DNA from 3 places in the Diaphorobacter sp. JS3050 genome. Region 1 is predicted to be linked to each of the others. Evidence: predicted binding sites of a transcription regulator. Region 1 holds the regulator's gene; each other region holds the start of a gene.

Region 1 (10,048 bases):
TCCCCGTGCACGCAAGCTGCTCGATGGGTGGGGATTGGAGCCGCTGGGCGAGGACTTCGCCTTCGAGTCCTTCCACGCGGGGCTGCGCGCCAAACGCTCGCCCATCAAGCAACTGCTGCTCGCGGGCACGGTGGTCGTGGGCGTGGGCAATATCTATGCCTGCGAGGTGCTGTTCCTCGCAGGCATCCGGCCAACCACCCGCGCTTGCGCGATCGGACCCCAGCGAGCCCGGCGCCTGCACGGCGCAATCCGCGAGGTGCTGGCGCGCGCGGTGGAGCGGGGCGGCAGCACGCTGCGTGATTTCTCCAGCGCCGACGGCAGCGCCGGGCATTTCCAATTGGAGGCCAATGTCTATGGCCGCGCGGGCCTGCCGTGTCGCCAGTGCGGCACGCCCGTGCGTCTGTTGCGCCAGGGGCAGCGCAGCACCTATTTCTGTCCGCACTGCCAGCGCGCCTGACCGGGCTGCGTGGCGGCGGACCGGCGCAATGGCGATGCTATATTGCGCCATCTCCCGCCCACGCGGGCGCTTGCATTGATATCCGGGAGCAAAGTGGGACCTTCATTCAACGAACAGTTTGACCAGCACGGCGCATGGAGGCGTGCTTTCGCCCAGCAACTCAAGCGCCTGGGGCAATGGATGGGTTCGCACGACCTCATGGACGCGGCTGTGGAGGAGCGTCTGCAGCGGCTGGAAGAGCAGGTGCGCAGCGACAAGGTGACTGTCGCTTTTGTGGCGGAGTTTTCGCGCGGCAAGTCCGAGCTCATCAATGCGATCTTCTTCGCCGGCTATGGCCGGCGCATCATGCCGGCCAGTGCGGGGCGCACCACCATGTGTCCGACCGAGCTGGGCTATGAAAACGGCACCGCCCCCAGCCTGCGCCTGCTGCCTATCGACACGCGCATGCAGTCCCTGGGGCTGGCCGAGTGGCGCCTGAAGGCAGACCGCTGGGTGAAGGTGCCGCTGGACATGGACGACCCGGCCCAACTCGCCCAGGCGCTTGAAAAAGTATCGGAAGTGCGCCGCGTGTCCGTGGATGAGGCGCGTGCGCTGGGTTTCTGGAGCGATGAGGCCGCCGACGAGAACCCCGTGCTGGACGCTGCGGGCATGGTCGAGGTGCCAATGTGGCGGCACGCGGTCATCAACATTCCGCATCCGCTGCTCAAGCAGGGGCTCGTGATACTGGATACGCCGGGCCTGAACGCCGTGGGCGCGGAGCCCGAGCTCACCATCAACCTCATCCCGCAGGCCCACGCCGTGGTGTTCATCCTGGGCGCGGACACGGGCGTGACGCGCTCGGACCTGACCATCTGGCGCGACCACCTGGGCACGGCTGAAGACGCGACCGATGCGCGGCTGGTGGTGCTCAACAAGATCGACACGCTGTGGGACACGCTCAGTTCCCCGTCGCAAGTGCAAGCACAGCTGGAGCGCCAGCGCCAGACATCGGCCGAATTGCTGGGCGTGCCGCTCAGCCATGTCGTGCCCGTGTCGGCCCAGAAGGGCCTGGTGGCCAAGATCAACTGTGACGACATCCTGCTGGAGTCCAGTGGGCTGCCGCTGCTGGAGGAAGCGCTGGCCGAGGGCATCATGGGCCGGCGCCAGGCCATCCTGCGGGCCACGGTGGCCAGCGGCGTGGCAAGCCTGCAGTCCGAGACGCGGCGGGTGATCAACATCCGCCGGCGCGATCTGGATGATCAGATGCTGGAGTTGCGCAGCCTGCGCGGCAAGAATGCCTCGGTGATCGACGCCATGCGCGGGCGCATCGAGCAGGAGCAGCAGGAGTTTGAAGCCAGCACGGCCAAGATCCAGGCCGTGCGAGCAGTGCATCTGAAGATGCTGCGCGAGGTGTTCCACCAGCTTGGGCCGCGTTCGCTCAAGGCGCAACTGGTGGAGCTGACCGAGGCGCTGCAGCCCAAAGGGCTCAAGCTGGGCGTGCGCAAGGTATACGGCGACACCTTCGCCAAGGTGCGCACCATCATGGAGGCCGCGCAGTCCACGGGCATCGAGATCCAGGCCATGCTGGGCGGCACCTTCCGCCAGCTCAACACGGAGTTCGGCTTCTCGTTGCAAGTACCTGCGGCGCCCCAATTGGGTAACTATGTGCAGGAGATCGTGGCCATCGAGCAGCGGCACCTGCAATACGTGGGCATGGGCAACACGCTGCGCCTGGCGCAGCCAGAGTTCGCGCAGCGCCTGTTGCGGGCCATGGGCCTGCGCCTGCGCACCGTGTTCGAGTCCGCGGCCAACGAGCTGGAGCTGTGGAGCAAGACGGCCACGGCGCAGTTGGACGCGCAACTGCGTGAGCGCAAGCGCAGCTTCTCGCGGCGTATCGAGGCGGTGAACCGCATCCAGCAGGCCGCCAACGGGCTGGTGGACCGCATCGCCGAGATCGAAGAGGCCGAGCAGCACCTCGCCGAACTGGAGCAGCGGCTGACGGAGCTGACCTCCGACCTCGTGCGGCAGCCGCAAGCGCCTGAGGGCGTGGACATCGACATACCCCTTACCGAACCCCAGCCGCTCGCGGCGTCATGAGCGGTCCGTCCGCAGAGCTGGCGGCCCAGGTGGTGCGCTGGCAGGAAGCGCATGGGCGCAACCACCTGCCTTGGCAGAACACGCGCGATGCATACCGCGTGTGGCTGTCGGAGATCATGCTGCAGCAGACCCAGGTGGCCACGGTGCTGGAGTACTACACGCGCTTTCTGGCGCGCTTTCCCGACGTGCGCGAACTGGCTGCTGCGCCACAGGACGAGGTACTGGCGCTGTGGAGCGGCCTGGGTTACTACAGCCGCGCGCGCAACCTGCACCGCTGCGCGCAGATCGTCGTGCACCAGCACGGGGGGGAATTCCCCCGCACGGTGGATGAGCTGGCGGCCCTGCCGGGCATCGGCCGCTCCACGGCAGGGGCGATAGCCGCTTTCTGCTTCGGCGTACGGGCGCCGATCCTGGATGCCAACGTGCGACGCGTGCTCACGCGGGTGCTGGGGTTCGGCGCCGACCTGGCCGAGGCGAAGAACGAGCGCGCGTTATGGCAGCAGGCCGAGGCGCTGCTGCCACGGCAGGACCTGTCCCATGCCATGCCGCGCTACACGCAGGGCCTGATGGACCTGGGTGCCGGCATCTGCCTGCCCCGCAACCCCAATTGCCTGCTGTGCCCCTTGCAAGAGGCCTGCGTGGCGCGCCGCGACGGCAACCCGCAGGACTACCCGGTGCGCACGCGCAAGCTCAAGCGCAGCGCGCAGGCCTGGTGGCTGCTGCTGCGCCAGGATGGTGCGGGCCGGCTGTGGCTGGAGCGGCGTCCGCCCACCGGCATCTGGGCGGGGCTGTACTGTCCGCCGGTCTATGACAGCCGCGCGGCGCTGGACGAGGCGCTGCAGCTGCACGCCAGCTGCGATGCGCGGGATCTGCCGGCCTTCACCCACGTGCTGACGCACCGCGACCTGCACCTGCATCCGGTGCTGGCGCGCGATGCAACGCCGCAGCCGAACGCGCATTGCGCTGAGCAGCAGTCGGGGTGGTTCGCTCCGGCGCAATGGCCGGCGCTGGGGCTGCCCGCGCCCGTGCGCAAGCTGCTCGCCTCCCTTGGGGACGGCTGTCAAAAATGAGAGCTGGCAGCGCCCGTAGATAGGCGACTTCCGGTAGAAAACTATTGCAAGTCATTCAATAGCAAGCGCTAGCAGCTACTAAAACAATAGCTGTCACCTAGCGGTGCATGCTAGATGCCGTCGAGCTCGCGGTGGCGGCGCAGCGTATTCCAGCGGCCCTCGAAGCGCGCCGCCAGCTGCTCCACCAGGTAGACGGAGCGGTGCTGTCCTCCCGTGCAACCGATGGCCACGGTCACGTAGCTGCGGTGGTTGTGGGCCAGCGCGTCCAGCCAGTGGTCCAGGAAGTCGCCAATGTGCGCCAGCATCAGCGCTACTTCGGGCTGCTGACGCAGGTAGTCGATGACCGGCGCGTCCTTGCCCGTGAGGGCGCGCAAGAGCGGCTCGTAGTGGGGATTGGGCAGCATGCGCACGTCGAACACATAGTCGGCATCCATGGAGATGCCGCGCTTGAACGCAAACGACTGGAACACCAGGGTCAGCCGACTCGGCGGCACCGACAGCAGGTCCTTCACATAGCTCAGCAATTGCGCGGACCGCAGGGTGCTGGTGTCGATGACGTGTGCCTGCTCGCGCAGCGGGGCCAGTAGCTCGCGCTCCAACCGCATGGTGTGCAAAAGCGGGCGCGGACCTTCGCGCATCTCGGCCTGGGACAGAGGGTGGCGGCGCCGGGTTTCTGAAAAACGCCGCACCAGCACGTCGTCGGTGGCGTCCAGGAACAGTTGGCGCACCTGCACGCCCTGCTCGCGCAGGCCGGCCAACTGCTGCGGCACCAGGGGCAGGGCGGTGGCGCTGCGCACGTCCATGGCCACGGCAACGCGGTGGCCGTGGTGCGCGTGCTCCAGCTCCACGAAGGAGGTCAAAAGTTCCGGCGGCAGGTTGTCCACGCAGTAGTAGCCCGCGTCTTCGAGCGCATGCAGCGCGACGGACTTGCCCGAGCCGGACATACCGGTGATGACGACGACTTCCAGATCCATGGCTCAGGGTGTGGGTTTGGCGACGCCCTGCAGCATCTCGCGTGCATGCGCCAGGGTGGTAGGGGACAGACGCTCGCCGCCCAGCATGCGCGCAATCTCGGCCACGCGCGCCTCCTCGTTGGCGGCGGCCACGCTGCTGGTGGTGCCCTCGGCATGCTTGTGTTTGGCCACCACAAGGTGATGGTCCGCGCACGCGGCCACCTGGGGCAGGTGGGTGACGGCCAGTACCTGCCGGGCCGTCCCGAGCTGCTGCATCAGACGGCCCACGGTCTGCGCCACGGCGCCGCCCACGCCCGAGTCCACCTCGTCAAAGATCAGCGTGGGCGCCTCGCCCAGCTCGCTGGTGGTGACCGAGATCGCCAGCGCCATGCGCGACAGCTCGCCCCCCGACGCCACCTTGCCGATGGGCCGCGGCGTCATGCCCGGGTGGCTGCTGACCAGGAACGCCACCTGGTCGATGCCGTGCGGCCCAGGCTCGGCCTTGTCCAGTTGCACCTCGAAGCGCCCGCCCGCCATGCCCAGGCCCTGCATGGCGCGGGTGATGGCCTGCGCCAGTTGCGGCGCAGCCTTGGCGCGCTTTTGCGACAGGGCGCGTGCGGCCTTCTGGTAAGCGGCGCCATGGGCTTGCTCGGCGGCCTGCAATGCGGCCAGGTCAGTGGCGCTGTCCAAACGGTGCAGCGTGTCCTTCCAGTCTTGCAGCAGCGCGGGTAGTTCGGGTGGGGTGCGCTTGTAGCGGCGCGCTAGCTGCATCCACTGCGATACGCGGGCGTCCAGCTGCTGCAGCCGATCCGGGTCGGGCTCGGCGTGGCGCAGGTAGCTTTGCAGAGAGTGCGCCACATCGCCCGCCTGGGCGATGCAGGAGGTCAGCACCTCATTCATGGTGCGAAACGACGGGTCCACATGCTCGTAGTCCTGCAGCAGGTGCTGTGCCTGCGCCAGGGCCCGCAGCGCGCCGCCCGCGTCTTCGTCCTCCAGCACACTCAGGGCGGCCTGGGCGTTGTCCAGCAGCGACTGGGCGTTGGACAGTCGCGCATGCTCGACATTGAGTTCCTCCCATTCGCCATCGCGCGGCGCCAGCTTGTCCACTTCGCCGATCTGCCACTGCAGGCGCTCGCGTTCCTGTTGCAGCGTGTCCTGGGCAGCGCGGGCGTGGGTCAGCGCCTGCTGCGCGTCGCGCCAACTCGTCCACAGCGCGGCCAAGGGTTGCACCTGCACGCCGGCATAGGCGTCCAGCAGGCCGCGCACGGCGTCGGGCCGCGTCAGGCTCTGCCAGGCGTGCTGCCCATGAATGTCCAGCAGATGCTCGCCCACGGCACGCATCTGCGCTGCCGTGGCGGGGATGCCGTTGATCCAGGCGCGGCTCTTGCCTTGCACATCGACGGTGCGGCGCAGCAGCAGCGTGTCGTCGCGCGGAAAACCTGCCTCGTCCAGCCAGGCTGCCAGCGCGACGGTGCCACCGTCGAATTCGGCGCAGACGTCGGTGCGCTGCGCGCCTTCGCGGATCACACCGGAGTCGGCACGCGCGCCCAGCACCAGTTGCAACGCGTCGATCAGGATGGACTTGCCGGCACCGGTTTCACCGGTGAGCACGGTGAAGCCGGCATGCAGGTCCAGCTCGAGCGATCGCACGATCACGAAATCGCTCAGGGCGATCCGCCTCAGGGCCATGGTCAGGAACCTCCCTCGTACCAGCCCAGCTTCTTGCGCAGGGTGGCAAAGTAACTCCAGCCGCGCGGGTGCAGAAAGCACACCCGGTGCGCGGAACGGCGCACCAGTATGCGGTCGCCATGTTGCAGCGATGCGAGCGACTGCATGTCGAAGTTGGCGCTGATGTCGCGCCCGCCGGCCACCTCAATGGCCACCTCGGTCGCGTCGGAAAGCACGATCGGCCGGTTGGACAGGGTGTGCGGCGCGATCGGCACCAGCACCCAGCCGGGGATCGATGGGTGCAGCATCGGGCCGCCTGCAGACAGGGCATACGCCGTGGAGCCGGTGGGCGACGCGACGATCAGGCCGTCGGCGCGCTGGTTGGAAACGAATACGCCGTCCACCTCCACGCGCAGCTCCACCATGCCGGAGGTGGAGCCGCGGTTGACCACCACGTCGTTGAGGGCCAGCGCCTCGAACACGCACTCGCCACCGCGCATCACGCAGGCCTGCATCAACGGGCGCACGTCTTCTTCGTAGTCTCCGTGCAGGATGGGCGTGAGCGCGTCCTGGTAGCCCTCCAGCGGAATGTCGGTAATGAAGCCCAGCCGCCCCTGGTTGATGCCCACCAGCGGCGTGCCGTAGCCGGCCAGCCGCCTGCCCACGCCCAGCATGGTGCCGTCGCCGCCTACGACCAGGCACAGGTCGCATTGCCGGCCGATACCCTCCACATCCAGCGTGTGGTATTGCGTGAGGCCCGTGTGGGCGGCGGTTTCGGCCTCCAGCGTCAACTCGCAGTCCTGCTGGGTAACGAACTGGGCAATGCTCTCGATGATCTGCCGTGCGCTGTCGGACGCTGAAACGGCGCCAGGCCCCGGGTATTTGCCTATGACTGCAACGCGGCGGAAGATGGGCTTCATGCAGAAATTACATCATTAAAATGATTCAATGCTTGATGACCGCTCCAAGTTGTTACTCAAGGCCTTGGTGGAACGCTACATAGCCGAGGGGCAGCCAGTCGGCTCCAGAACCTTGTCGCGGGCATCAGGGCTTGAATTGTCGCCCGCCACCATACGCAATGTGATGGCAGACCTGGAGGACCTGGGGCTTATTGCCAGCCCCCACACCTCCGCGGGCCGTGTGCCCACCGCCAAGGGCTATCGCCTGTTCGTCGACACCATGCTCACCGTGCAGCAGGAGCAGTTGCCGACAGTCCAGCTCATGCCCGAGCAGCCGCAGAAGGTGATCGCCAACGCCGCCCACCTGTTGTCGAGCCTGTCGCAGTTCGTGGGTGTGGTGATGGCGCCGCGGCGCGCCTCGGTGTTTCGCCACATCGAATTCCTGCGGCTGTCCGAGAAGCGTTTTTTGGTGATCATCGTCTCGCCCGACGGTGATGTGCAGAACCGCGTGATCTTTACCGAGGTCGATTACTCCCAGTCGCAACTGGTGGAGGCCGCCAACTTCCTCAACGCCAACTACGCGGGCCTCACCATGGAGCAGGTGCGCGAGCGCCTGAAGCTGGAGGTGGACAAGCTGCGCGGAGAAATCGCGGCGCTGATGCAGGCCGCGGTGAGCGTGGGCTCGGAGGCCATGTCCGGGTCGCAGGACGAGGTGGTGTTCTCGGGCGAGCGCAACCTGCTGTCCGTGAGCGATTTTTCCAGCGACATGAGCCACTTGCGCCGTGCGTTCGACCTGTTCGAGCAAAAGACGCAGATCCTGCGCCTGCTGGACATTTCCAGCCGGGCAGAAGGGGTGCGCATCTTCATTGGTGGAGAGAGCCAGGTGGTGCCATTTGAAGAGCTGTCCGTGGTGAGTGCACCCTATGAGGTCGACGGTCAGGTGGTGGGCACCCTGGGCGTGATCGGCCCCACGCGCATGTCCTATGACCGCATGATCCAGATCGTGGACATCACCTCCAAGCTGGTCTCCAACGCCCTGAGCCACCGGAAGTAGCCCCTACAATACGCGCCGCTGCGCCGCCTACGAGGCAGGGCAGCGCACCCCTTGGGGCGTTAGCTCAGTTGGTTAGAGCAGAGGACTCATAATCCTTTGGTCGTTGGTTCAAGTCCAACACGCCCTACCAAGTAGATAAAGGAAATCCTGCTATCAGTACGGTAGCGGGATTTTTTCTTTTGGGGTTTATGTAGCCATCAGGCAATGGTTTTGGGTGGCTTGCCGTCAGTTCACCCATCGCTGTCGATCGACCTCTGGTCGCTGGACTTTTCCCCGAAGCTCGATGCCGGCGAGTATTCGTTGGCCGCGCTGACACCCGAACTGATCGCCAAGTACCGCGACGACCGACTCTCTGGCCTGGATCGCAAAGACTCCAAGGGCAAAGCCTTTCCCCAAGGACTCAGTGTTTAGCTTGGCAGCTTCGCGATTACCTTGATTTCAAACTGGAAGCCGTAAAGCCAGGTTACGCCGATACCGGTCAGCGTGGGATAGGGGGCATTGCCCCAATAGTCCGGCACGATCTGCCAAATGCGCTCGAAATTCTTCTCGGGATCCACTACGAACACCGTCACGTCGACTACGTCGTCAAAGCTGCACCCGGCTGCCTCCAGCACAGCGTTCAGGTGAGTGAAGGCAAGGCGGACTTGAGATTCCAGATCGGGCTCTGGCGTGCCATCTGCGCGGCTGCCCACTTGGCCCGAGACGAATAGAAAGCCGTTGGACCGGACCGCTGGTGAGTAGCGGTTCTTCTCGTAAAGAGCTTGGCGGCCTGGAGGGAAGACAACGTCGCGTGGAGGCATGAGACATCTTTCATTGGTTAAAAGAATCCACTGTAGACAGGGGATCTGTTCGGATAAACAGGAAAGTATCATCAACACTGTTTGCAAAATCCGGACAATCTCCTGACCTCGATGGATCGTTTCGACGCTATGGTGGCCTTTGCTCGCGTGGTAGAGACACGCAGCTTTACCCAGGCCGCTCAAACGCTGCACATGAGCAAAACTACGGTAACTCAGCTTGTGCAGCAGTTGGAAGCGCGTTTACGGGTCAGGCTTTTGAACCGCACCACCCGCAAAGTGAACGTGACAGCCGAAGGTGCCGCCTATTACGAGCGTGTCGTGCGTCTGTTGGGTGACCTGGATGATGCAGAGACCAGTCTGACCAGTGCCTCAAGCGCGCCTCAAGGCCGCCTGCGGGTGGACGTGCCCAGCCCTCTGGCACGCATGGTCCTTGTTCCGGCTTTTGCTGCATTCCATGCGCGCTATCCGGACATCCAGCTGCACATGGGTGTAAGTGACCGAGTGGTCGATCTGATCGATGAAAACGTCGATTGCGTGGTGCGGGGAGGTGAGCCGGGCGACGCCTCGCTTGTGGCAAGGCATGTAGGCGATCTTTCCATGGGGCTGTATGCGGCACCTACATACTTGGCGAATGCCGGAATGCCCTTGCACCCCAAGAACCTGGAGGCCGCACCGCACCACATCGTGGGTTTTCTGGGATCAAGCACCGGACGCGTCTTATCCTGCGTATTGCACCGCGGTGACGAACAAGTGCGCGTGATGGGCCGTTACGCGATTGCCACCGACGATGGCAATGCCTACCTGGCGGCAGGCGTTGCCGGTCTGGGAGCGCTCTGGTTGCCTCAGTACATGGCAGCGCCTCATCTGGCGCGGGGTGAACTGGCGCCGCTGTTTGAGGACTGGTCCATTGCGCCGATGCCGCTGTATATCGCGTTTCCTCCCAACCGTCATGTGGGCGCTCGGCTGCGGGTGTTCATGGATTGGATGGTTGAACTGATGAAAACGCATGCTCCGCTGTCCGGGGCGTATCCGCGTCGGCGCTGAGAGAAGGGGCGTTGGACTGCGCCAGGG
Region 2 (10,048 bases), 160 kb from region 1:
AGCATCGACACCGTGGTGCTCTCCACCCAGCACAGCCCGGACCAGAGCGAGACCGCCACCAAGATGAAGGCCAGCTTCACCGAGGCCATCATCGAGGAGATCATCAAGCCGGTGCTGCCCAAGGAATGGCTGCAGGACACCAAGTACCTCATCAACCCCACGGGCCGCTTCGTCATCGGCGGGCCGCAGGGCGACTGCGGCCTGACGGGCCGCAAGATCATCGTGGACACCTACGGCGGCGCCTGCCCGCACGGCGGCGGTGCGTTCAGCGGCAAGGATCCAACGAAGGTGGACCGCAGCGCCGCCTACGCTGCGCGCTACGTGGCCAAGAACATCGTGGCCGCCGGCCTGGCGCGCCAGTGCCAGATCCAGGTGGCTTATGCCATCGGCGTGGCGCGCCCGATGAACATCACCGTGTACACCGAGGGCACCGGCGTGATCCCCGACGACCAGATCGCCCAACTGGTGCAGGAGCACTTCGACCTGCGCCCCAAGGGCATCATCCAGATGCTGGACCTGCTGCGCCCCATCTACGCGAAGACCGCCGCCTACGGCCACTTTGGCCGCGAGGAACCCGAGTTCACCTGGGAGAGGACGGACAAGGCTGCCGCGCTGCGTGCAGCGGCCGGGCTGTAAGGCACGGCGACCCCCACCAGCGGGTGCGGCAGCCTTGCGGCACAAAGCCCAGGCGCTGCGCGCAGCGGCGGGGCTATGAACCCCGCGTCTGCGTCCAGGCAGTCCCTGAGCTTGGGGGCGGAATTCATATCCCGCCGCGTTACGAACGCAGACCAGTACGCCGCGTGGCACCAAGCGGCCGGCTTGTAACCCTGTGCAGGCGCGCATGTCAACGCCGCGCGCGCTGCTGGCCGCTGGAGGCGCGCCGGCCACGGTGGCGCAGGAACTGGGCTTTGAGGACCAGCGCCACTTCCACAACGCGTTGCGCGAAGGCGTGGCTACTGCGCCGGGAGATTCTCGGCGCTAAGGGCGGCGGCCTGCTGCAGGGCCGCAGCGATGCCCTGCTGGGCAAGGCCGCGCATGTATGCCCTTGCAGACGCCATTTTTTCCAATACACCCCCGGCCCCCGCGTCCAGGCTGCCTGAGAATGCGCTGTTCACGCCCACCTGTTCCTGCTGCTGGCGGGCACGCCGCCTGTGCTGCAGCGGCTGTACAGCGCCTGGACGGTTGCCATCATCCTGGGATGGGTTCTGCGGATGGCCGCCACAGAACGCACGGGCGCCGTGCTGCTACCGATCGCCGGCGGCGTGGTGCTGCATGTGCTGCGATAACCGGCAGCACTGTCAACACCCTCCTACACGCTGCGGTTTCGCCAGATGACGGAGCGCCTGCGCCAGCGCCTCTACTCTGATGCCCAGCCGCCGCACCCGCCGGCGGCCCATCCCAAGGAGGCCTATCCCATGCTCAAGTACGCGATCATCTTCGCCATCATTTCGCTCATTGCCGGCGCGCTCGGGTTCACCGGCGTGGCCGCTGGCTCGGCCGCCATCGCCAAGGTGCTGTTCGTGGTGTTCCTGGTATTGGCCGTGCTGTTCGTGGTGCTCGCGCTGCTGGGTATCGGGGCCGCGCGCAAAGCCATCAAATAGCGGTGCCGCCCGGATGCGGCCCCGCAGTTGCCTACACTGCAGGCCCTGCACGCTCGCATCCGCCCCATGACCCGCACCGTCCACCTGCTCGCCATCGATCCCCAGAACGACTTCTGCGATCTGCCCGCCGCGTGGCACTCGCGCGATCCCCATAGCGGCGCGGTAACCGCCCCGGCGCTGCCCGTTCCCGGCGCGCATGCGGACATGCAGCGCCTGGCAGCGTTCATCCGCGCGCAGGGAGCAGGTATCGACCACATCACTGTCACCCTCGACTCGCACCAGCGGTACGACGTGGCGCACCCTGCCTACTGGCAGCGCAGCGACGGGGGCGCGGTGGCGCCCTTCACCGCCATCACCGCTGCGCAGGTCCGCGCGGGTGCGTTTGCGCCGCGTGACCCTGCCGCGCTGGCGCGCACACTGGACTACCTGGACACGTTGGAAACCCAGGGCCGTTACACCCTCATGGTCTGGCCCGTGCATTGCGAAATCGGCAGCTGGGGCCATGGCGTGCATACCGACGTGCTGGCCGCGTGCAGCGACTGGCAGGCGCATCGCGTGCGCGCCGTGCAGTCCGTCTTCAAGGGCATGAGCCCCTGGACCGAGCACTACAGCGCTGTGCAGGCCGAAGTACCCGACGCGGCCGACCCGCACACCGCCCTGAACACCCAGCTGCTGGACCAATTGGCCAGCGCAGACCTGCTGCTCATCGCAGGCGAGGCCAGCAGCCACTGCGTGCGCGCCACCACCGAGCACATCATCCAGCACCTGGCCCGCCTGCACCCCGGGTGGAGCCCGCGGCGCCTGGTGCTGCTCACCGATTGCATGAGCCCCGTGGCCGGCTTCGAGGCGCAGCATGAGGCCTTCCTGGAGGCGATGCACGCCCAGGGTGCACGGCTGGCGACTTCAAGCGAAATTTGCCTCTAGCGCTTATCCATCAAGCGCGAGCAGCTCACTTTTTTGAGAACACACGAATCGTCGCATGTACGACACCGCCATCCTCATCGGCCGCTTCGAGCCCGTCCACACCGGCCATCTCGCCCTGCTGCGCGAAGCGCTGGTGCAGGCGCGGCAGGTCATCGTCATCGTCGGCTCGGCCTTCCAGGCGCGCACACCCAAGAACCCGTTCACCTGGCACGAACGCGAAGCCATGCTGCGCGGTGCTCTGCCCGAGGGCGACCGCACGCGCCTCACCGTGCTGCCGGTGCGCGACTACTACAACGAGGCGGTGTGGGTGGAAGCCGTGCGCAACGCGGTGGCGCGCCACAGCCCGCCGCAGGCGCGCGTGGGGCTGGTCGGCCATTTCAAGGACGCCACGAGCAGCTACCTCAGCGCCTTTCCGGGCTGGGAATTGATACGCATGGAGCGCCAGGGCCGCATCGACGCGACCGCCATCCGCGACGCCTACTTCGGCGCCACACCCGCCACCGTGGCCCATGCGCTGCAGCCGCTGGCGCCCATGCTGCCGCCCGCCACGCAAGCGCTGTTGGAGCAATTCGCCCACACGCCGCACTTCGCCACACTGCAGCAGGAATGGCAGATGCTGCGCGGTTACCGCGCCGCCTGGGCAACGGCGCCCTACCCGCCCGTGTTCGTGACCGTGGACGCGGTACTGCGCTGCCAGGATCACGTGCTGCTCATCCGCCGCGCCCACGCACCAGGGCGTGGCCTGCTGGCGGTGCCCGGCGGCTTCATCGAACAACGCGAGACGCTGTGGCAGTCCTGCCTGCGTGAACTGGCAGAGGAAACGAATTGCGCCCTGCCCGAGGCCACGCTGCGCGCGGCGCTGCGCAGCGTGACGGTGTTCGACCATCCCGACCGCAGCCAACGCGGCCGCACCATCACCCACGCGCACTACTTCGACCTGCAGGACGCTCCGCTGCCCCCGGTGCAGGCGGCTGACGACGCGGCGCATGCCGAGTGGGTGGCCATCGACCGGCTCGCGGGCATGGAAGAAGCGTTCTTTGAAGACCACTTTCACATGCTGGACCACTTCTTGCGCCTCACAGTCCACTGAGGCGGACGGGGAAGTGCGGCTGCCCTCCGCACTCCCGCACCTTGATCGCAGGCCCTGTCGACACTGCGGCCTTGAAACTGTCACGAATGCCTCTATCATTAGCACTCGAAACAGATGAGTGCTAACAACACCGCTGTGTCAGTTCCCTGCGCCCGCGTTGAGGGCGCGTTGTTTGATGTCGCAATCCTTTTTATTATCAGGAGAGATGCAATGAATCTTCGCCCCCTGCACGATCGCGTGATCGTCAAACGTATCGAAAGCGAAACCACGACCGCCTCGGGCATCGTGATCCCCGACAACGCTGCGGAAAAGCCCGATCAAGGCGAAGTGCTGGCCGTTGGCCCTGGCAAGAAGAACGACAAGGGCGAGCTGATCGCCCTGAACGTGAAGGTCGGCGACCGCGTGCTGTTCGGCAAATACAGCGGCCAGACCGTGAAGGTCAATGGCGACGAGCTGCTGGTGATGAAGGAAGACGACCTGTTCGCGGTCGTCGAGAAGTAATCCCTTCTGGTCAACTCATTTTTCATAGCTGCCTGCGCTTGATAGATCAGCGTTGGCAGCCCATTTGATTCAAATTTGTAGGAGCCAAAAATGGCAGCAAAAGACGTAGTGTTCGGCGGCGAAGCCCGCGCTCGCATGGTTGAAGGCGTGAACATCCTGGCCAACGCGGTCAAGGTGACCCTGGGCCCCAAGGGCCGCAACGTGGTGCTGGAGCGCTCGTTCGGCGCCCCCACGGTGACCAAGGACGGCGTGTCCGTGGCCAAGGAAATCGAACTGAAAGACAAGCTGCAGAACATGGGCGCGCAGCTCGTGAAGGAAGTGGCTTCCAAGACCAACGACATCGCCGGTGACGGCACGACCACCGCCACCGTGCTGGCCCAGGCCATCGTGCGCGAAGGCTCCAAGTACGTGGCCGCCGGCCTGAACCCGATGGATTTGAAGCGCGGCATCGACAAGGCTGTCGTGGCTCTGGTCGAGCAGCTGAAGAAGCAGTCCAAGGCCACGACGACCTCCAAGGAAATCGCCCAGGTGGGTTCGATCTCCGCCAACTCCGACGAGTCCGTGGGCAAGATCATTGCCGACGCCATGGACAAGGTGGGCAAGGAAGGCGTGATCACCGTGGAAGACGGCAAGAGCCTGGAAAACGAGCTGGAAGTCGTGGAAGGCATGCAGTTCGACCGCGGCTACCTGTCGCCCTACTTCATCAACAACCCCGAGAAGCAGTCCGCGATCCTGGACAACCCCTTCGTGCTGCTGTTCGACAAGAAGATCAGCAACATCCGTGACCTGCTGCCCACGCTGGAGCAAGTGGCCAAGGCTGGCCGTCCTCTGCTGATCATTGCTGAAGATGTCGAAGGCGAAGCCCTGGCAACTTTGGTGGTGAACACCATCCGCGGCATCCTGAAGGTCGTGGCCGTGAAGGCGCCCGGCTTCGGCGACCGCCGCAAGGCCATGCTGGAAGACATCGCCATCCTGACGGGCGGCAAGGTGATCGCCGAGGAAGTGGGCCTGACGCTGGAGAAGGTGACGCTGGCCGACCTGGGCCAGGCCAAGCGCATCGAAGTGGGCAAGGAAAACACCACCATCATCGACGGTGCTGGTGCCGCTGCCGACATCGAAGCCCGCGTGAAGCAGATCCGCATCCAGATCGAGGAAGCCACCAGCGACTACGACCGTGAGAAGCTGCAAGAGCGCGTGGCCAAGCTGGCCGGCGGCGTGGCCGTGATCAAGGTGGGCGCTGCCACCGAAGTCGAGATGAAGGAAAAGAAGGCCCGCGTGGAAGACGCCCTGCACGCCACCCGCGCTGCCGTGGAAGAAGGCATCGTGGCCGGCGGCGGCGTGGCACTGCTGCGCGCCAAGCAGGCCGTGGGCAACCTGTCCACCGGCAACCCTGAGCAGGACGCCGGCATCAAGCTGGTGCTGAAGGCTGTCGAAGCCCCCCTGCGCGAGATCGTGGCCAACGCCGGTGGCGAACCGTCGGTGGTCGTGAACGAAGTGCTGAACGGCAAGGGCAACTACGGCTTCAACGCAGCCAACGACACCTACGGCGACATGCTGGAAATGGGCATCCTCGACCCCACCAAGGTGACCCGCACGGCCCTGCAGAACGCCGCTTCCGTGGCCTCGCTGCTGCTGACGACCGAAGCCATGGTGGCCGAGGCGCCGAAGGACGAGTCCGCAGCCCCCGCCATGCCCGGCGGCATGGGCGGCATGGGTGACATGGGCATGTAATTGCCAGGACCCTGCCTGCGCCCTGAAGGCGCAGGCAGCACCCAACCCGCAAGCAGTGCTTGCGGGTTTTTTTTCGCCTGCGTGTGTGGCGGGTGACCTTCCGCGGCGCACCGCGCGCGGATCTGGCCTGCCGTCCCCCAATACCCCTACGCAAAAGCAAGCTTTGCGCTCCTCGCATAATTGTATTTATATGTAAATATTAGTAATTCATTGCTAGCGGTTCACTCTGGCCGTACCGCCATCGCACGGCCCTTCGCAGGAGCCTCCGCCATGCACACGACCCCTCGCCGTCTCTTTCCCTGCATCCTCTCCCGCGACCCCTACCGGCGTGTGCGCGTCGGCATGGCGCTGCTCGCGCTGCTGCTGATGAGCTCCAGCGCCCTGGTAATGCTGTTTCTGCACCACCCCAGCGCAAACCACCACCTGGACGCTGTGCGGTGGTGGGCGGCGCTTTCGGTGGGGGGGCTCGCAGTCATCACGCTGCTGATCCGCACCGGCTGGTCCGAGCGGCTGCGCGATCCGTCCCTGACCCTGGTGCAAATGGCGTGGACCATCACCAGCGGCGCCGTGGCTTACGTGCTGGCAGGGGAAGGCCGCGGCGTGGTGCCCTCCATGCTGGCCATGATCCTGTTCTTCGGTGCGCTGGGCCTGTCGCCGCGCCAGGTCGTGGGCATTGGGCTCTACGCGATGGCGGCGTTCTCGGTGGCGGTGGTCGTCTCGCCGCGTTTCTACGGAACGACTTTTGACGTCATGGATGGCGCCTACGCAGCCATGATCCTGATCGTGCTGGCCGGGTGCATGGTGGTGAACCTGCGCGTGCAGCAGATGCGCCAGCGCCTGGACCGACAACGTGTGGCGCTGGCCGAAGCCCTCGCGGAAAACCGGGCGCTGGCCATGCGCGACGAGCTCACGGGCCTGTACAACCGCCGCGCCATGGTCGAGCTGATCCAGCTGGAGTGCCGGCGGCGCCGTCGCGGGCAGGGCACGTTGCTGTTCGCCATGATCGATGTGGACCATTTCAAGCGCGTCAACGACCACCACGGCCACGCCATGGGTGACCATGTGCTGCGGGTGTTCGCCGACGCCCTGCGCGCCAATGTGCGCGAAACCGATGTGCTGGCGCGCTGGGGCGGCGACGAGTTCCTGCTGCTGCTCAGCGACATCGAACCACGCAGCGCCCAGACCCTGCTGGAGCGCACGCGCGAAGCCATCGCTGCCCTGCCCGTGCCCAACGCACCGCCGGGCCTGCGCCTGAGCATGTCCGCCGGCCTGGCGCTGCACCTGCCCCATTCGTCACCCCAGGAAACGCTGGAGCGTGCCGACCAGGCGCTCTACGCCGCCAAGGACCAGGGCCGCAACCGGGTCGCCCTGGCTCCAGAACTCCAGCCGGCGCCTCTAGATGATGCGCCGGCCATGCCCCAGGCAGCGCGCGCCTGAGCCCCGTCAGAGCGGGAAGCGCACCCCGTTTCAGGCCGCCAGACGGCGCAACAGCCCCGCGCTGGACGGGTCCAGCCCCTGCACATCACCCGTGGCCAGACGCGGCTCCAGGTCCTTGGCGATGCCTTTGCCCAGTTCCACACCCCACTGATCGAAGCTGTTGATGCCCCAAAGCGCCCCGCTGGTGAACACGCGGTGCTCGTACAGCGCGATCAGCGCGCCCAGCGACGCCGGGTCCAGACGCTCCAGCACCAGAAATGTGCTCGGCCGGTTGCCGCTGAAGCGCCTGTGGCCGTCGGCTTCTTCGGGCCGCCCCATCATCAGCGCCCGGGCCTGGGCCAAAGCGTTGGCCACCAGACGCGGGTGCTGGTCCGGCAAATCACGCCCCGGCTCGCGCAGCGCGATGAACTCCACGGGCACGGTGTCGGGCCCCTGGTGGATCATCTGAAAGAACGCATGCTGCCCATTGGTGCCCGGCTCGCCCCAGACCACGGCAGAAGTGGCATAGGGCAGCGGCTGACCGTGCGCATCCACCCCCTTGCCGTTGCTCTCCATCTCCAATTGCTGCAGGTACGCCGGCAGGCGGCGCAGGCCATGGCTATAAGGTGCCATGCTGCGGCTGGAGAAGCCATGGAAATTGCGGTACCACAGGTCCAGCAGCGCCAGCCGCACGGGCAGGTTGGATTCCAACGGCGCGGTGCGGAAATGCTCGTCCATCGCATGTGCACCCGCCAGCAGTGCGCGAAACTGCGGCGCACCCACGGCAATGGCAATCGGCAGCCCGATGGCGGACCACAGCGAATAGCGTCCGCCCACCCAGTCCCAGAAGCCCAGCGTGGTGGTGATGCCGAACTGCGCCGCCGCTTCCAGGTTGGTCGTCAGTGCATAGAAATGGCGCGCCAGCGGCAGCCGCGCCCGCGCGTCCTCGCTGCCGCCTTGGTCCAGGAACCATGCACGCGCCGCCTGTGCGTTGGACATGGTCTCGGCGGTGGTGAAGGTCTTTGACGCAATGAGGAACAGCGTGCTTTCGGGCCGCAGCTGGCGCAACAGGCTGCCCAGCTCCATGCCGTCCACGTTGGAGATGAAGTGCAGGCGCTTGCCCGGGTGGCGCAGGTCGTCCAGCGCCTTGACCACCATCGCCGGCCCCAGGTCCGAGCCGCCGATGCCGATGTTCACGATGTCGGTGATGCCATCGTCAGCGCGCACGCGCTCGGCGAGGGCGAGCATGTCCTCCAGCGTGGCGTGCACGTCGTGCAAGGCAGAGGCAATTTCAGGCGCTACTGTATCGATAGCTTCTTGCGCTTGATCTGTATGCCCTGGAGCCGGTTTTCGCAACAACCAATGCATCACCGCGCGCTGCTCGGTGTTGTTGATCGGCCGGCCTTCGAACATCGCATCGCGGTAGGCCACCACGCCGCATTCACGCGCCAACTGCAGCAGCAGCGCTTCGGTGGGCGCGTCGATCAGGTTCTTGGACAGGTCCGCAAACACATGCGGAGCGTCCTGGCTGAAGCGCTCGAAACGCTGCGCATCCTGCGCAAATGCGGCGCGCAGGTCGAAGCTGCGGCCGGCGCTTTCGTAATGGGCACGCAGGCGCTGCCACGCGGTCGTGTGGTCGCAGCGGGTGCGGGGATCGTCAAAATTCATGCAGCGGCTTGCATCAGTTGTTCCAGCTTGGCCGCGTCCGCCGCAAATGCGCGGATGCCTTCGGCCAGCTTCTCGGTGGCCATGGCGTCGGCATTGAGCGCATAGCGAAAGCCCGCCTCGTCGTACTGCACGGGTTGCAGCGCAACGCGGCGTGCCGCCTCGGGGTCGAGCACGCGTGCCACCGGTGCATCGCTGGCGGCCAGCTGGGCCAGCAGCTCAGGGGCAATGGTCAGCAGGTCGCAGCCCGCCAGCGCGACGATCTGCCCGGTGTTGCGAAAACTCGCACCCATGACCTCGGTGCCGATGCCGAAGTGCTTGTAATGGTTGTAGATGGCGCGCACGGACTGCACGCCCGGATCATTGGCGCCGGCCATGGCGGCCTCGTCCCAGTTTGCGCCGGCCTGCTTCTTGTACCAGTCGTAAATGCGTCCGACGAAAGGCGAAATGAGCTGCACCTTCGCCTGACCACAGGCCACCGCCTGTGCAAACGAAAACAGCAGCGTAAGGTTGGTGTGGATGCCGCGCTGCTCCAGTTGGCGCGCGGCCTGGATGCCCTCCCACGTGGCGGCGATCTTGATGAGCACGCGGTCGATGTGCAGCCCTTCGGCCTGGTACAGCTCCACGATGCGCTCCGCACGCGCCACGGTCGCTGCGGTATCGAACGACAGGCGTGCATCCACCTCGGTGGACACGCGCCCAGGGATGATCGACAGGATCTCGCAGCCGAAACGCACGATCAGGCGGTCCATCAGCTCGTCGATGGCGCGGCCATGCCAGCGCGTCACGCAGTCCTTGAGCAGCGGCGCGTACTCGGGCTTTTGCACGGCCTTGAGGATCAGCGAAGGGTTGGTGGTGGCGTCTTGCGGCTGGAACTGGGCCAGCTGCTTGAAATCGCCGGTGTCGGCCACCACGGTGGTGTACTGCTTGAGCGCGTCGAGTTGGTTCATGGCGTGTTGTCCAGGGAGAAAGGCGCGGGGAGCCCAGCCCCGGCGCGTAACCGGCAAGTGTATGCGCGGCCACGGCCCGTCCCGTATCGGTCAATGCCGACCATGAAACTCGATAACATCGTGCACTGGATACGGACCACATGCGGGCACCGTTTTCCCATCGATCAACC
Region 3 (10,048 bases), 1.8 Mb from region 1:
GCCACGATCACGCGGTCGAACAGTCTTGCCGCGCGGCGCACCAGATCCTCATGCCCCAGCGTGATGGGGTCGAAGGTTCCGGGATAAACGGCGAGCACATGCGCCATGGCGTGGGGTCTCCTTGCAGTGGCGGAGCCCGCACGGGCTCCGTGGGGCGGATTATGCAGCGCACGCCTGTCCATGGGCCATTGAAGCCAAATCAGCCTCCAGCGCCCTACCAACAAGCGCGAGCAGCTCCTATATCAATAGCAATCAGGCTTTGTGGAGCAGGTGCGCATGCACGGCCCCGGCCTTCAGGTGCCGGTGCAGCGCCAGCCCCAGCGGGCCGAGCTGCTCCTGCGTCCAGGCTGCGGGCGCCTCCAGGTAGATGAAGCCGTCGGGCGCCACGGCCTGTGCGGCGGCCTGCAGCGCAGGGGCGAACAGCTCGCCGCCAAACGGTGGGTCGATGAGCAGCAGGTGCATGCTGGCCGGCGCGCACTGGCGCAGCGCGGCCACGCCGTCGCCACGCTGTACGCGCACGGCGCTCGTGTGCAGGCGCTGGCGCAGCGTCTCCAGCTGTGCGGCCAGTGCGGCGTCGCCCTCCACCAGCAGCACGCTGGCCGCGCCGCGCGATGCGGCCTCGAAACCCAAGGCGCCCGTGCCGGCAAAGGCATCCAGGCAGCGCCAGCCCGTCAGGTCCTGGCCCAGCCAGTTGAACAGCGTTTCGCGCACGCGGTCGGGCGTGGGGCGCAGTCCGGGCTTGTCCAGCACGGGCAAGCGCGTGCGTTTCCACTGACCGCCGATGATGCGCACCTCGCCGGCGCCCTTGGCGGGCGCACGCACTGCCGTACGTGGGGCTGTGCGCGGGGCGGCTGGCGCCGCGGCGCGCCGGTTCATGGCCGTGCCTTTGCCGTGGCGGCCGGCTGCGCGCCCACGATGACGGTCACCATGCGCTCGGGCTGCAGCTTGCGCTGCAGGGCGGCGCGGATGTCGGCCACGGTGAGGGCCTCCACGCGGTCGGTCCAGTGCTCCAGGTAGTCCAGCGGCAGGTCGTTCCAGGCGATGTTGACCACGTTGGCCAGCAGCTTGCGGTTGCTGTCGATGCGCAGTGCAAAGCCGCCGACGAGGTTGTCCTTGGCGGCGCGCAGTTCGGCCTCGGTGGGTCCTTCGGCCACGAAGCGCGCGAGCACGTCGCGCGTGACCTGCACGGCCTGGGCGGCCTGGTCGGGCCGGGTCTGCAGGCCGACGACGAAGGCCCCGCCGTTCAGGCCAGGCGAGAAGCTGCTGCCCACGCTGTAGGAAAGGCCGCGCTTCTCGCGCACCTCATTGGTCAGGCGCGAGGTGAAGCCACCGCCACCCAGGATGTGGTTGCCCACCAGCAACGCGAGGAAGTCCGGATCCCGGCGCACAAAGCCCGGCTGGCCGATGAGCACATGGGCCTGTGCCGAAGCGAAGGGCACATCCACCTGCACGGCGCGTGCCAGCGGCTGCACCTCGGCCACGGGTGGCAACGGCGCGCAGGCCCCGGCCTGGGGCGCAGGCAGGCGCGACAGCAGCGTCTGCACCAACGTCTGCGCCTGGGAACGCGTGAGGGCGCCCACGATGCTCACCCGCGCATGGCAGGCCTGCAGGTACTGGGCATGGAAAGCCTGCAGATCGGCCGGCTGGATGTTGTTCAGTGTCTCGGCCGTGGCGCGCTGGCCGTAGGGGTGGCCGCCGAACACTGCGGCGTTGAAGGCCTTGCTGGCCACGGTGCCGGGGCGTGTGTCGGCCTCCTTGATGGCGGCGCTCCAGCGCGCCCGCTCGCGCTGCCACACGTCCGGTGCATAGCTGGGCTGGCCCAGCTGGCGCGCGGCCAGACGCGCGGCACGGTCCAGCAAGTCGGGCTCGGTCAGCGATCGCAGCGAGAACGCCAGGCCGTCGCGCTCGGCGCCAGCCTCGAAGCTGGCGCCCAGGTCGGCCCAAGCCTCGCCCAGTTCGTTCTCGTCCATCGGGGGCTCGTTCGGCCCGCCCGCAGTCACGCCCTTGGAACTCATCAGGGCCGCCGCCGCAGCCAGGCCCGCCTGCGGCGCGGGATCACGGCGCGCGCCGGCATCGAAGTCGACCTGCACGTCCACCATCGGAATGGCCGGGCTTTCCACCAGCCACACGCGCGCGCCGCTGGGCTCGGTCCAGTGCTGGATGGGCAGCAGCGCCCACGCGGATTGGGTATAAAAAATGGCTCCAGCGCTTATCAACAAAGCGCGAGCAGCTATCGTTTTAAGAGTTTTGTACATCGCTGACACCTTGGCTCAATGCACGCGGCCACCGGCAGCGTCGGGTGCTGGGGCGGCACGCTTGGTGCCTGCCGCCACGGGCTGGGGCAGCAGCGTGGCAACGGTGAGCTGATCGTCGCCGAAGTAACGCGCCGCCACGGATTGCACCTGCTGCGGCGTGACCGCGCGCAGCAGCTTGAGCATGCGCTCGTCCGCGTCCAGCGGCAGGCCCTGCACCCAGTTGCTGCCCAGATCGCTGGCCTGGCTGTAAAGCGAATCGCGCGCGTAGATGGTGGAGGCCGCCCACTGCGTCTTTACGCGCGAGAGCTCGGCCTCGCTCACGCCCTCGCGCGCCACGCGGGCCACCTCGGCGCGCAGCGCCTCCTCGACCTGGGCCGAGGTCTTGCCCGCGGCGGGCACGCCGGTCATGAGAAACAGCGCCGGCCCGCGTCCGAGGATGGACGCCTGGCTGTCCGCGCCGTCGGCCACACGGTCCGCACCCTGCGTGAGGGCTCGCTCCAGGCGCGCGCCGTCGTAGCCGCTGAGCACGGCCGACAGCACCAGCAGCGCCAGGCCGTCACGGTCGGCATCGGTCATGTCCTCCAGGCGCGTGACACCCGGCACGCGGAAGGCCAGCGCCACGTAGGCCTGCTCGGCCGGCGCCTTGAAGGCGATGCGGCGCAGGCCCTGCTGCGCCGGCTCGGTGCGCGGCTTGCGCGCCGGCAGGGCACGTGCGGGAATGGTGCCGTAGGTCTTCTCCGCCAGGGCCAGCACCTGCGCCGGGTCCACGTCGCCCGCCACCACCACGGCGGCATTGCCGGGCACGTACCAGTCGCGGTAAAAGCGGCGCACGTCGTCGGGGGTCATGGATTCCAGATCGCTCATCCAGCCCACCACCGGGCGACGGTAGGGCGAAGCGATGAAGGTGGAGGCGAACAGCTGCTCGATGAGCGCGGCGCGCGGCTGGTCCTCGGTGCGCATGCGGCGCTCTTCCTTGACGACCTCGATCTCCTTGGTGAACTCCGCGTCGGGCCACTGGTTGTGGGCGAAGCGGTCGGATTCGAGCTGCATCACGTCGGCCAGCCGCCCGGCCGGGATCTGCTGGTAGTAGCCGGTGTAGTCGCGGCTGGTGAAGGCGTTCTCCTGCCCGCCCAGCGCCGCCACGCGGCGCGAGAACTCGCCCGGCGGCACGGCCTTCGAGCCCTTGAACATCATGTGCTCCAGCACATGCGCCACGCCCGAGGTGCCGTCCACCTCGTCCATGGCGCCTACGCGCAGCCAGACCATGTGCACCGCCGTGGGCGCGCGCCGGTCGGGCTGCACGATGAGCTGCATGCCGTTCTTCAGGGTGAATTGCTGCGCACCGCTGGCCGTGGTGGCCTGGGCGTGCGCCGCCGCGGCAGACGCAGCAGGTGGGGATTCATGCGCTGGGTTTTGCGCCCAGGCGTGCAGACAGGCCAGCAGGCCCACAAGGGTGATAGCGCGTTTCATAGAATGGCTGCGATTCTACGAACCCGCCAATGTTCAGTTTTTTCAAGAAGAAACCGCCCGCCCCGCCGAACCCGCCCTTGCACCCGAGGACGTGGCCAGCCCTGCGGCGCCGCCCGCGGCCGACGCCCCCGCCAGTGGCGGAGCATTCGGCTGGCTGCGCAAGCCCTTTGGCGCAGGCGCCACCAGCGTGGCGGAGCCGGCTGCCCCTTCGGCCGGCGCCCCCGCAGCCATCGACGTGCCCCTTGCCGTCCCCGAGCCCACCCCGAAGCCCGGGGGCGCACGCCAGGGCTGGATGGACCGGCTGAAATCCGGCCTGCGCAAGACCGGCAGCAGCATCGCGACCGTCTTCACGGGCACGCAGATCAACGACGCGCTGTACGACGAGCTGGAGGAAGCCCTGCTCATGGCCGACACCGGGGTGAAAGCCACACAGCACCTGCTGGAGGACCTCAAGCGCCGCGTGAAAGAGACCAAGACCACCGAGCCTGCTGCCGTAAAGGGACTGCTGGCCGATGCGCTGGCCGACCTGCTGCGGCCGCTGGAAAAGCCGCTGGTGATCGGCGAGCACACACCCACCGTGATCATGGTGGCCGGCGTGAACGGCGCGGGCAAGACCACCTCCATCGGCAAGCTCACCAAGCACCTGGCCGACCATGGCGAGAGCGTGCTGCTGGCCGCCGCCGATACCTTCCGCGCCGCGGCGCGCGAGCAGTTGGGTGTCTGGGCCACGCGCAACACGGTGGAGATCGTCAGCCAGGAAGGGGGCGACCCTGCCGCCGTGAGCTTTGACGCCGTTACCGCCGGCCGCGCGCGCGGCAAAGATGTGGTGCTGGTGGACACCGCCGGCCGCCTGCCTACGCAGCTGCACCTGATGGAAGAGCTGAAGAAGATCCGCCGCGTGGTCACCAAGGCCGATGCCAGCGCCCCGCACGAGGTGCTGCTGGTGATCGACGGCAACACCGGCCAGAACGCGCTGGCGCAGGTGCGCGCGTTCGACGACGCGCTTCAACTCACCGGCCTGATCGTCACCAAACTGGACGGCACGGCCAAGGGCGGCGTGCTGGCCGCCATCGCGCAGGAGCGGCCCGTGCCCGTGTACTTCATTGGCGTGGGCGAGAAAGTGGAAGACCTGGAGACCTTCAGCGCACGCGAATTCGCCCAGGCCCTTCTGACCTGAGATAGTTACTTACCCCCTGTGGGCGGATGCAGGCGGCATCCGCCAGCCATTGCTTCAACGCGGCGCTTGACCAGGCCCGGCTATCGAGGCCGGGTCCACCTGCTGCGCCACCCACAGCACATAGTCCTGCTCTGCCTGCACGGCGTGGGTGAGCAGTTGCGGCACTTCGTAGGGGTGCTGGGCACGCAGCCAGTCCCGCAAGGCGGGCGCGGCAGACAGCAGCGTCTTGCACACCAGCCGCCACTCTGCTTCCGCCTGCTGCACCCCCTGCCAGACATAGTGCGAGGTGATGGCCTCCACCTGCACGCAGGCGGCCAGGCGCGCCTGGACAGCGCCCCTGGCCAGTCGGTGTGCGGCGGCGGCGTCGCCCACGGTGGTGGTCACAACGGCGATCTGGGCGTCTGGGGAAGATGTCATGATCGAAGTCTGGCACAAGGCGTAACTGCACAACGGACCTTGACCGCGCGGGAAAGCAGCCCCACCTGCGTTTTAAGGGCCGTCGTTGCGCCTCTTGGTGGTTATTTCCTACATCCGTAGGGGAACTATGCCTTTAGCACTCTATCCAATGGAGTGCTAATATGATTTGCATGGAAGAAAGGACTACCGATATGGCACTCCAGACTGCAACCTCCGTGACGACCCTCTCGCCCGCGAACCCGTGGGCGCTGGTTCCCCCGCTGGGCAACCTGGACGCCTATATCTCCGCCGTCAACCGCCTTCCCCTGCTCACGCAGGAGGAGGAGCAGCGCTACGCGCGCCAGCTCAAGGATGACAACAATGTCGAGGCTGCCGGCCGCCTGGTGCTGTCGCACCTGCGCCTGGTCGTGTCCATCTCGCGCCAGTACCTGGGCTACGGCCTGCCGCATGGCGACCTCATCCAGGAGGGCAACGTGGGCCTGATGAAGGCCGTCAAGCGCTTTGACCCTGACCAGGGCGTTCGCCTGGTGAGCTACGCCATGCATTGGATCAAGGCCGAGATCCACGAGTACATCCTGAAGAACTGGCGCATGGTCAAGGTGGCAACGACCAAGGCGCAGCGCAAGCTGTTCTTCAACCTGCGCTCCATGAAGCAGGGCTTCAAGGCCGACGCGCTGGACGCCGACACGCACCGCGAAACCTTATCCGACCACGAGATCGACCTGGTGGCCGAGCAGCTCAACGTGAAGCGCGAGGAAGTCATCGAGATGGAAACGCGCCTGTCCGGTGGCGACGTGCTGCTGGACCCCGCTCCCAGCGACGACGGCGAGCAGGCCTTTGGCCCCATCGCCTACCTCGCCGACGCGGGCCATGAGCCCACCGCCATGATCGAGGCGCGCCAGCGAGACGCGCTGGCCACGGACGGTATTGCCGCCGCCCTGGACAGCCTGGACGCACGCAGCCGCCGCATCGTGGAGCAGCGCTGGCTGCAGGTGAACGACGATGGCTCGGGCGGCATGACACTGCACGAGTTGGCGGCCGAGTACGGCGTGAGCGCGGAGCGCATCCGCCAGATCGAGGTGGCCGCCATGAAAAAGATGAAGAAGGCGCTGGCCGAGTACGCCTGAGCCGTCGCCCAGCAGCCCGGATCGCGGGCAGATAATCCAGGCGCGCAGCCCTCAACGGCTACGCGCCTTTTTCTTTGCCGGCGGGGCAGCACCTGGCTGCCTGGCCCAGACTGGAGATCGCCACCCATGTTCCCCCACCCCCTCGCCCGCCGCGGCCTGCTGGCACTGGCCCTGGCTTCGGCCTGCGGCGCCGCCGTGGCCCAGAAGGATGCCGCGCCCGCCACCCCCGGCTGGCCCGCCAAGCCCCTGCGCATCATCGTGGGCTTCCCACCGGGTTCTTCGCCCGACCTGACGGCGCGCACCTTCTCCGAGCCACTGTCCCAGGCCCTGGGCCAACCCGTGGTCGTGGAAAACAAGGTGGGTGCGGGCGGCAACATCGGCGCCGATGCGGTCGCCAAGGCGCAGGACGGCCACACCATCGGCCTGTTCATCAACGGCAACCTGACGATCGCCAAGCTGCTCAACGCACACGTGCCCTACGACCCCGTGAAGGATTTCGCGCCGCTGTCGCTGATCGGCGTATCGCCCCTGGTCCTGACCGCTCCCGTGAACCAGCCCGACGTGCCCGCGGGCGCCGACGCACGCGCCTTCCTGCAGGCCGCGCGCACCGCGGGCGACCGCTGGAGCTACGGCACCCCCGGCGTGGGCACCGTGGGCCACCTGGGCACCGAGCTGCTCAAGGCGCGCACCGGCATTGCACCGGTGCACGTACCGTACCCCGGCTACCCGCAGGTAGCCACCGCCATGCTGGGTGGCCAGTTGCAAATGGCGCTGCTGCCGCCCGCGCTCGCGCAGGCCCAGGCACGGGCGGGCAAGCTGCGCCTGATCGGTGTGACCTCCGCGGGCCGCAGCACGCTGGCGCCCGAGGTGCCCAGCCTGGCGGAGGCCGGCGTGCGCGACTTCCAGCTGGAGATCTGGAACGCCTTTGCCGCACCCGCGTCCATGCCCGCCCCGGTGCGCGCACGGCTGTCCCGCGTGATCGGTGAGATCGCCCGCAGCCCCGAAGTGCGCGCCAAGCTGTTCCAGCAGGGCTGGCAGGCCATTGGCTCGTCGGCCGAGGGGCTGGCCAACCGGATCCAGGCCGATACGGCCACCATGAGCCGCGTCATCCGCGAACAGGGCATCCGCGCCGATTGACCGCGCACCGTCGCAGCGCGGCGGCCACGCCGGTAAGGGACGGCGTGGGGCGCGGCCTGCGGCGCGCAGTGCAGGCACTTGGTCCCAAACGTTGACCTAGGTCACGGGGCAGGACGGCCCCGCCTTGCACACTCTCCGCCAATCCCCAGCACTCCGAGGCCGTTGACCGGCCCTCCGCGAGGCGCTACGGTATTCATAGCTTCCACCGCTTGCCAGACAAGCGCTGAAGCCCATTTTGGCTTGTACTCATGACCGACCATCCGTCCTCCGGCGGCCATACCTGCAACGACTGCGCCTGCCAGCAGCAGTGCCTGCTGGGCCGCCTGGACCCGCAAACGCGCGCGGGCTGGCGCGGGCACCTGACGGAGCGGCGCTTTCGCAAGGGCGAGATGCTGCAGCGCCAGGGCGAGAGCATCCACAGGGTGCAGGTGGTCAAGATCGGTACGCTGCTGGTGCAGCGCCGCGGCGACGATGGAGTGGAGCACCCCGTAGGCATGGCGGGCTGCTGCGAGGCCCTGGGCGCCCCCGCGCTGCTGCAGCAGCCGGCGGACCTGTCCTACGTGGCGGTCACGCCGGGGCGCGTCTGCCAACTGGACCTGGCGCCCCTGCTGGGGGCGGGCCGCCAGTCCCAAGGCGAATTCCTGCTGGAACTGGCGCGCGAACAACTGAACGCCAACGCGCGCCTGGCCGACTGGGGCCGCATCGCCCGCATCCGCGGCGTGGTGGGCCAACTGGCGGGCGCGCTGCTGCAACTGGCCGAGCTGCAGCGCAGCACGCTGGTGCGCCTGCCCAGCCATACGGTGCTGGCTGCCCTGCTCGCCACCACGCGCGAGTCCGTGGCGCGCGCCCTGGCGCTGCTGGCGCAGGAGCAAGGCGTGCTGCGGCGCGACCGCTGGCACTGCGAGATCCAGCGCGCGCCGCTGCTGGCGCTCACGCGCGGCGGCCGCCGCTCGGCGGCCAACCTGTACCAGGCGCGTGCGGCTGCGCGCACCACCCCTGCGGCGCAAGCGCCGGTGCACGCCGCGCTGTAAGCCAGCGTCGCTGCCTGCACCTCAGCCCAGCGCACCTTCCGCCGCCACGTCGGCACCGGCCGCGTACAGCAGGGCCACGTCGTCGGGCGCCAGCGCCTTGGCAAACAGCCAGCCCTGGTAGCAGGCGCACTGCATCTCGCGCAAAAACTGCAGCTGCTCGCGCGTTTCCACGCCCTCCACGACCACCCGCAGCCCCATGGTGTGCGCCAGCGCGACCACGGCGCGCACCAGCGTGGTGTCGCCTCCGCTGGCAGGCACGTTGCGCATGAATTCCCGGTCCACCTTGATGTGCGACACCGGCAGGCGCTTGAGGTAGGCCAGCGACGAGTGGCCCGTGCCGAAGTCGTCCAGCGCCACGGCCACGCCCAGCGCGCGCAGCTCGTTCAGCACCTGGCAGGCCTGCTCGGGGTCCGCCAGGGCTTCGGACTCGGTCACCTCCAGTTCCAGCAACTCGGGCGGGACATGGTGGGTGCGCAGGTTGCGCGCCACCTGCTCGACGAGGTCTGTCTGCCGCAGCTGCTGGGCGGACAGGTTCACTGCCACGCGCAAACGCATGCCCTGGCGCTCCCACGCCGCGATCTGGCGACAGGCCGCGGCCATGACCCAGGCGCCCAACTCCAGAATCAGTCCCGTGGCCTCCGCCACGGGCACGAAGCGCTCGGGCGACACCTCGCCCAGCTGCGGGTCGTGCCAGCGCAGCAGGGCCTCCACACCCACCATGCGGTTGGTGGCCACCTCGACCTGCGGCTGGTAATGCAGCGTCAGCCCGCCGTAGGCCAGGGCCAGCTTGAGCCGGTCGTGCAACTGGATCTTCTCGGCCATCTTGCGGCCCATGGACGGGGCGTAGAACGCGAAGTTGGCGCGCCCGCGGTGCTTGGCGTGGTACATGGCCATGTCGGCATAGCGCAGCAGCGTGGCGGCGTCGCCCGCATCCTGAGGGCACAGCGCGATGCCCATGCTGGCGCCGAAGTTCAGTTCGAACCCCTGCACGCGGCAGGGCACGCACAGCGCCTGCATCAGCCGCGCGGCCACGCCCTCGGCCTGCGCGGCGCTGGCCACCCCGGGCAACAGCACGGTGAACTCGTCGCCGCCCAGGCGCGCAAGGATGTCGCCCGTGCCCAGCGCACCCCGCAGGCGCCGCGCCACCTCCTGCAGCACCTGGTCGCCGGCGGCATGGCCGTAGCCATCGTTGATGGCCTTGAAGTCGTCCAGATCGAGCAGCAGCAGCGCGAAGGGCGGGCTTTGCGCTGCCGCCTGCTCCGCGATCGCCTGTTCCAGCCGCTGGCCGAACGTCCAGCGGTTGAGCAGGCCGGTCAGCGTGTCGTGCGTGGCCTGGTAGTGCATGCGCGCCTCCAGGCGCCGCAGGTCGGAGACGTCGCGCACAAAAGCCACCACCGTACCCCCGTGGGAGGAGGAATGGCCGAGGGCGATGTC

What was found. Region 1 encodes HrcA, which represses chaperone genes, less so after heat shock. Its sites were predicted from a motif close to TTAGCACTCNNNNNNNNNGAGTGCTAA; they were not measured.
Region 2: a site for HrcA is predicted at 3,714-3,740, ahead of HND92_RS04730 (co-chaperone GroES). Genes of this name have one in related genera too.
Region 3: a site for HrcA is predicted at 5,453-5,479, ahead of rpoH (RNA polymerase sigma factor RpoH). Genes of this name have one in related genera too.

The regions. Positions count from the first base shown of each region.
Region 1 covers NZ_CP053553.1:1,113,829-1,123,876, forward strand. Annotated here, with positions in the region: gene mutM (bifunctional DNA-formamidopyrimidine glycosylase/DNA-(apurinic or apyrimidinic site) lyase) at 1-457, shown strand, start outside; gene HND92_RS05510 (dynamin family protein) at 551-2,533, shown strand; gene mutY (A/G-specific adenine glycosylase) at 2,530-3,603, shown strand; gene rapZ (RNase adapter RapZ) at 3,714-4,577, opposite strand; gene recN (DNA repair protein RecN) at 4,581-6,245, opposite strand; gene HND92_RS05530 (NAD kinase) at 6,248-7,144, opposite strand; gene hrcA (heat-inducible transcriptional repressor HrcA) at 7,173-8,177, shown strand; tRNA gene HND92_RS05540 (tRNA-Ile) at 8,231-8,307, shown strand; gene HND92_RS05545 (hypothetical protein) at 8,382-8,588, shown strand; gene HND92_RS05550 (Rid family hydrolase) at 8,585-8,977, opposite strand; gene HND92_RS05555 (LysR family transcriptional regulator) at 9,089-10,021, shown strand.
Region 2 covers NZ_CP053553.1:953,312-963,359, reverse strand. Annotated here, with positions in the region: gene metK (methionine adenosyltransferase) at 1-636, shown strand, start outside; gene HND92_RS04750 (hypothetical protein) at 842-982, shown strand; gene HND92_RS19485 (hypothetical protein) at 1,152-1,286, shown strand; gene HND92_RS04745 (DUF1328 domain-containing protein) at 1,416-1,601, shown strand; gene HND92_RS04740 (cysteine hydrolase) at 1,668-2,525, shown strand; gene HND92_RS04735 (bifunctional nicotinamide-nucleotide adenylyltransferase/Nudix hydroxylase) at 2,581-3,615, shown strand; gene HND92_RS04730 (co-chaperone GroES) at 3,826-4,116, shown strand; gene groL (chaperonin GroEL) at 4,207-5,847, shown strand; gene HND92_RS04720 (GGDEF domain-containing protein) at 6,118-7,284, shown strand; gene pgi (glucose-6-phosphate isomerase) at 7,315-8,931, opposite strand; gene tal (transaldolase) at 8,928-9,878, opposite strand.
Region 3 covers NZ_CP053553.1:3,272,781-3,282,828, forward strand. Annotated here, with positions in the region: gene coaD (pantetheine-phosphate adenylyltransferase) at 1-107, opposite strand, end outside; gene rsmD (16S rRNA (guanine(966)-N(2))-methyltransferase RsmD) at 253-876, opposite strand; gene HND92_RS15720 (pitrilysin family protein) at 873-2,255, opposite strand; gene HND92_RS15725 (pitrilysin family protein) at 2,271-3,725, opposite strand; partial or broken gene ftsY (signal recognition particle-docking protein FtsY) at 3,755-4,902, shown strand; gene cutA (divalent-cation tolerance protein CutA) at 4,957-5,319, opposite strand; gene rpoH (RNA polymerase sigma factor RpoH) at 5,511-6,446, shown strand; gene HND92_RS15745 (tripartite tricarboxylate transporter substrate binding protein) at 6,573-7,583, shown strand; gene HND92_RS15750 (Crp/Fnr family transcriptional regulator) at 7,832-8,614, shown strand; gene HND92_RS15755 (bifunctional diguanylate cyclase/phosphodiesterase) at 8,636-10,048, opposite strand, start outside.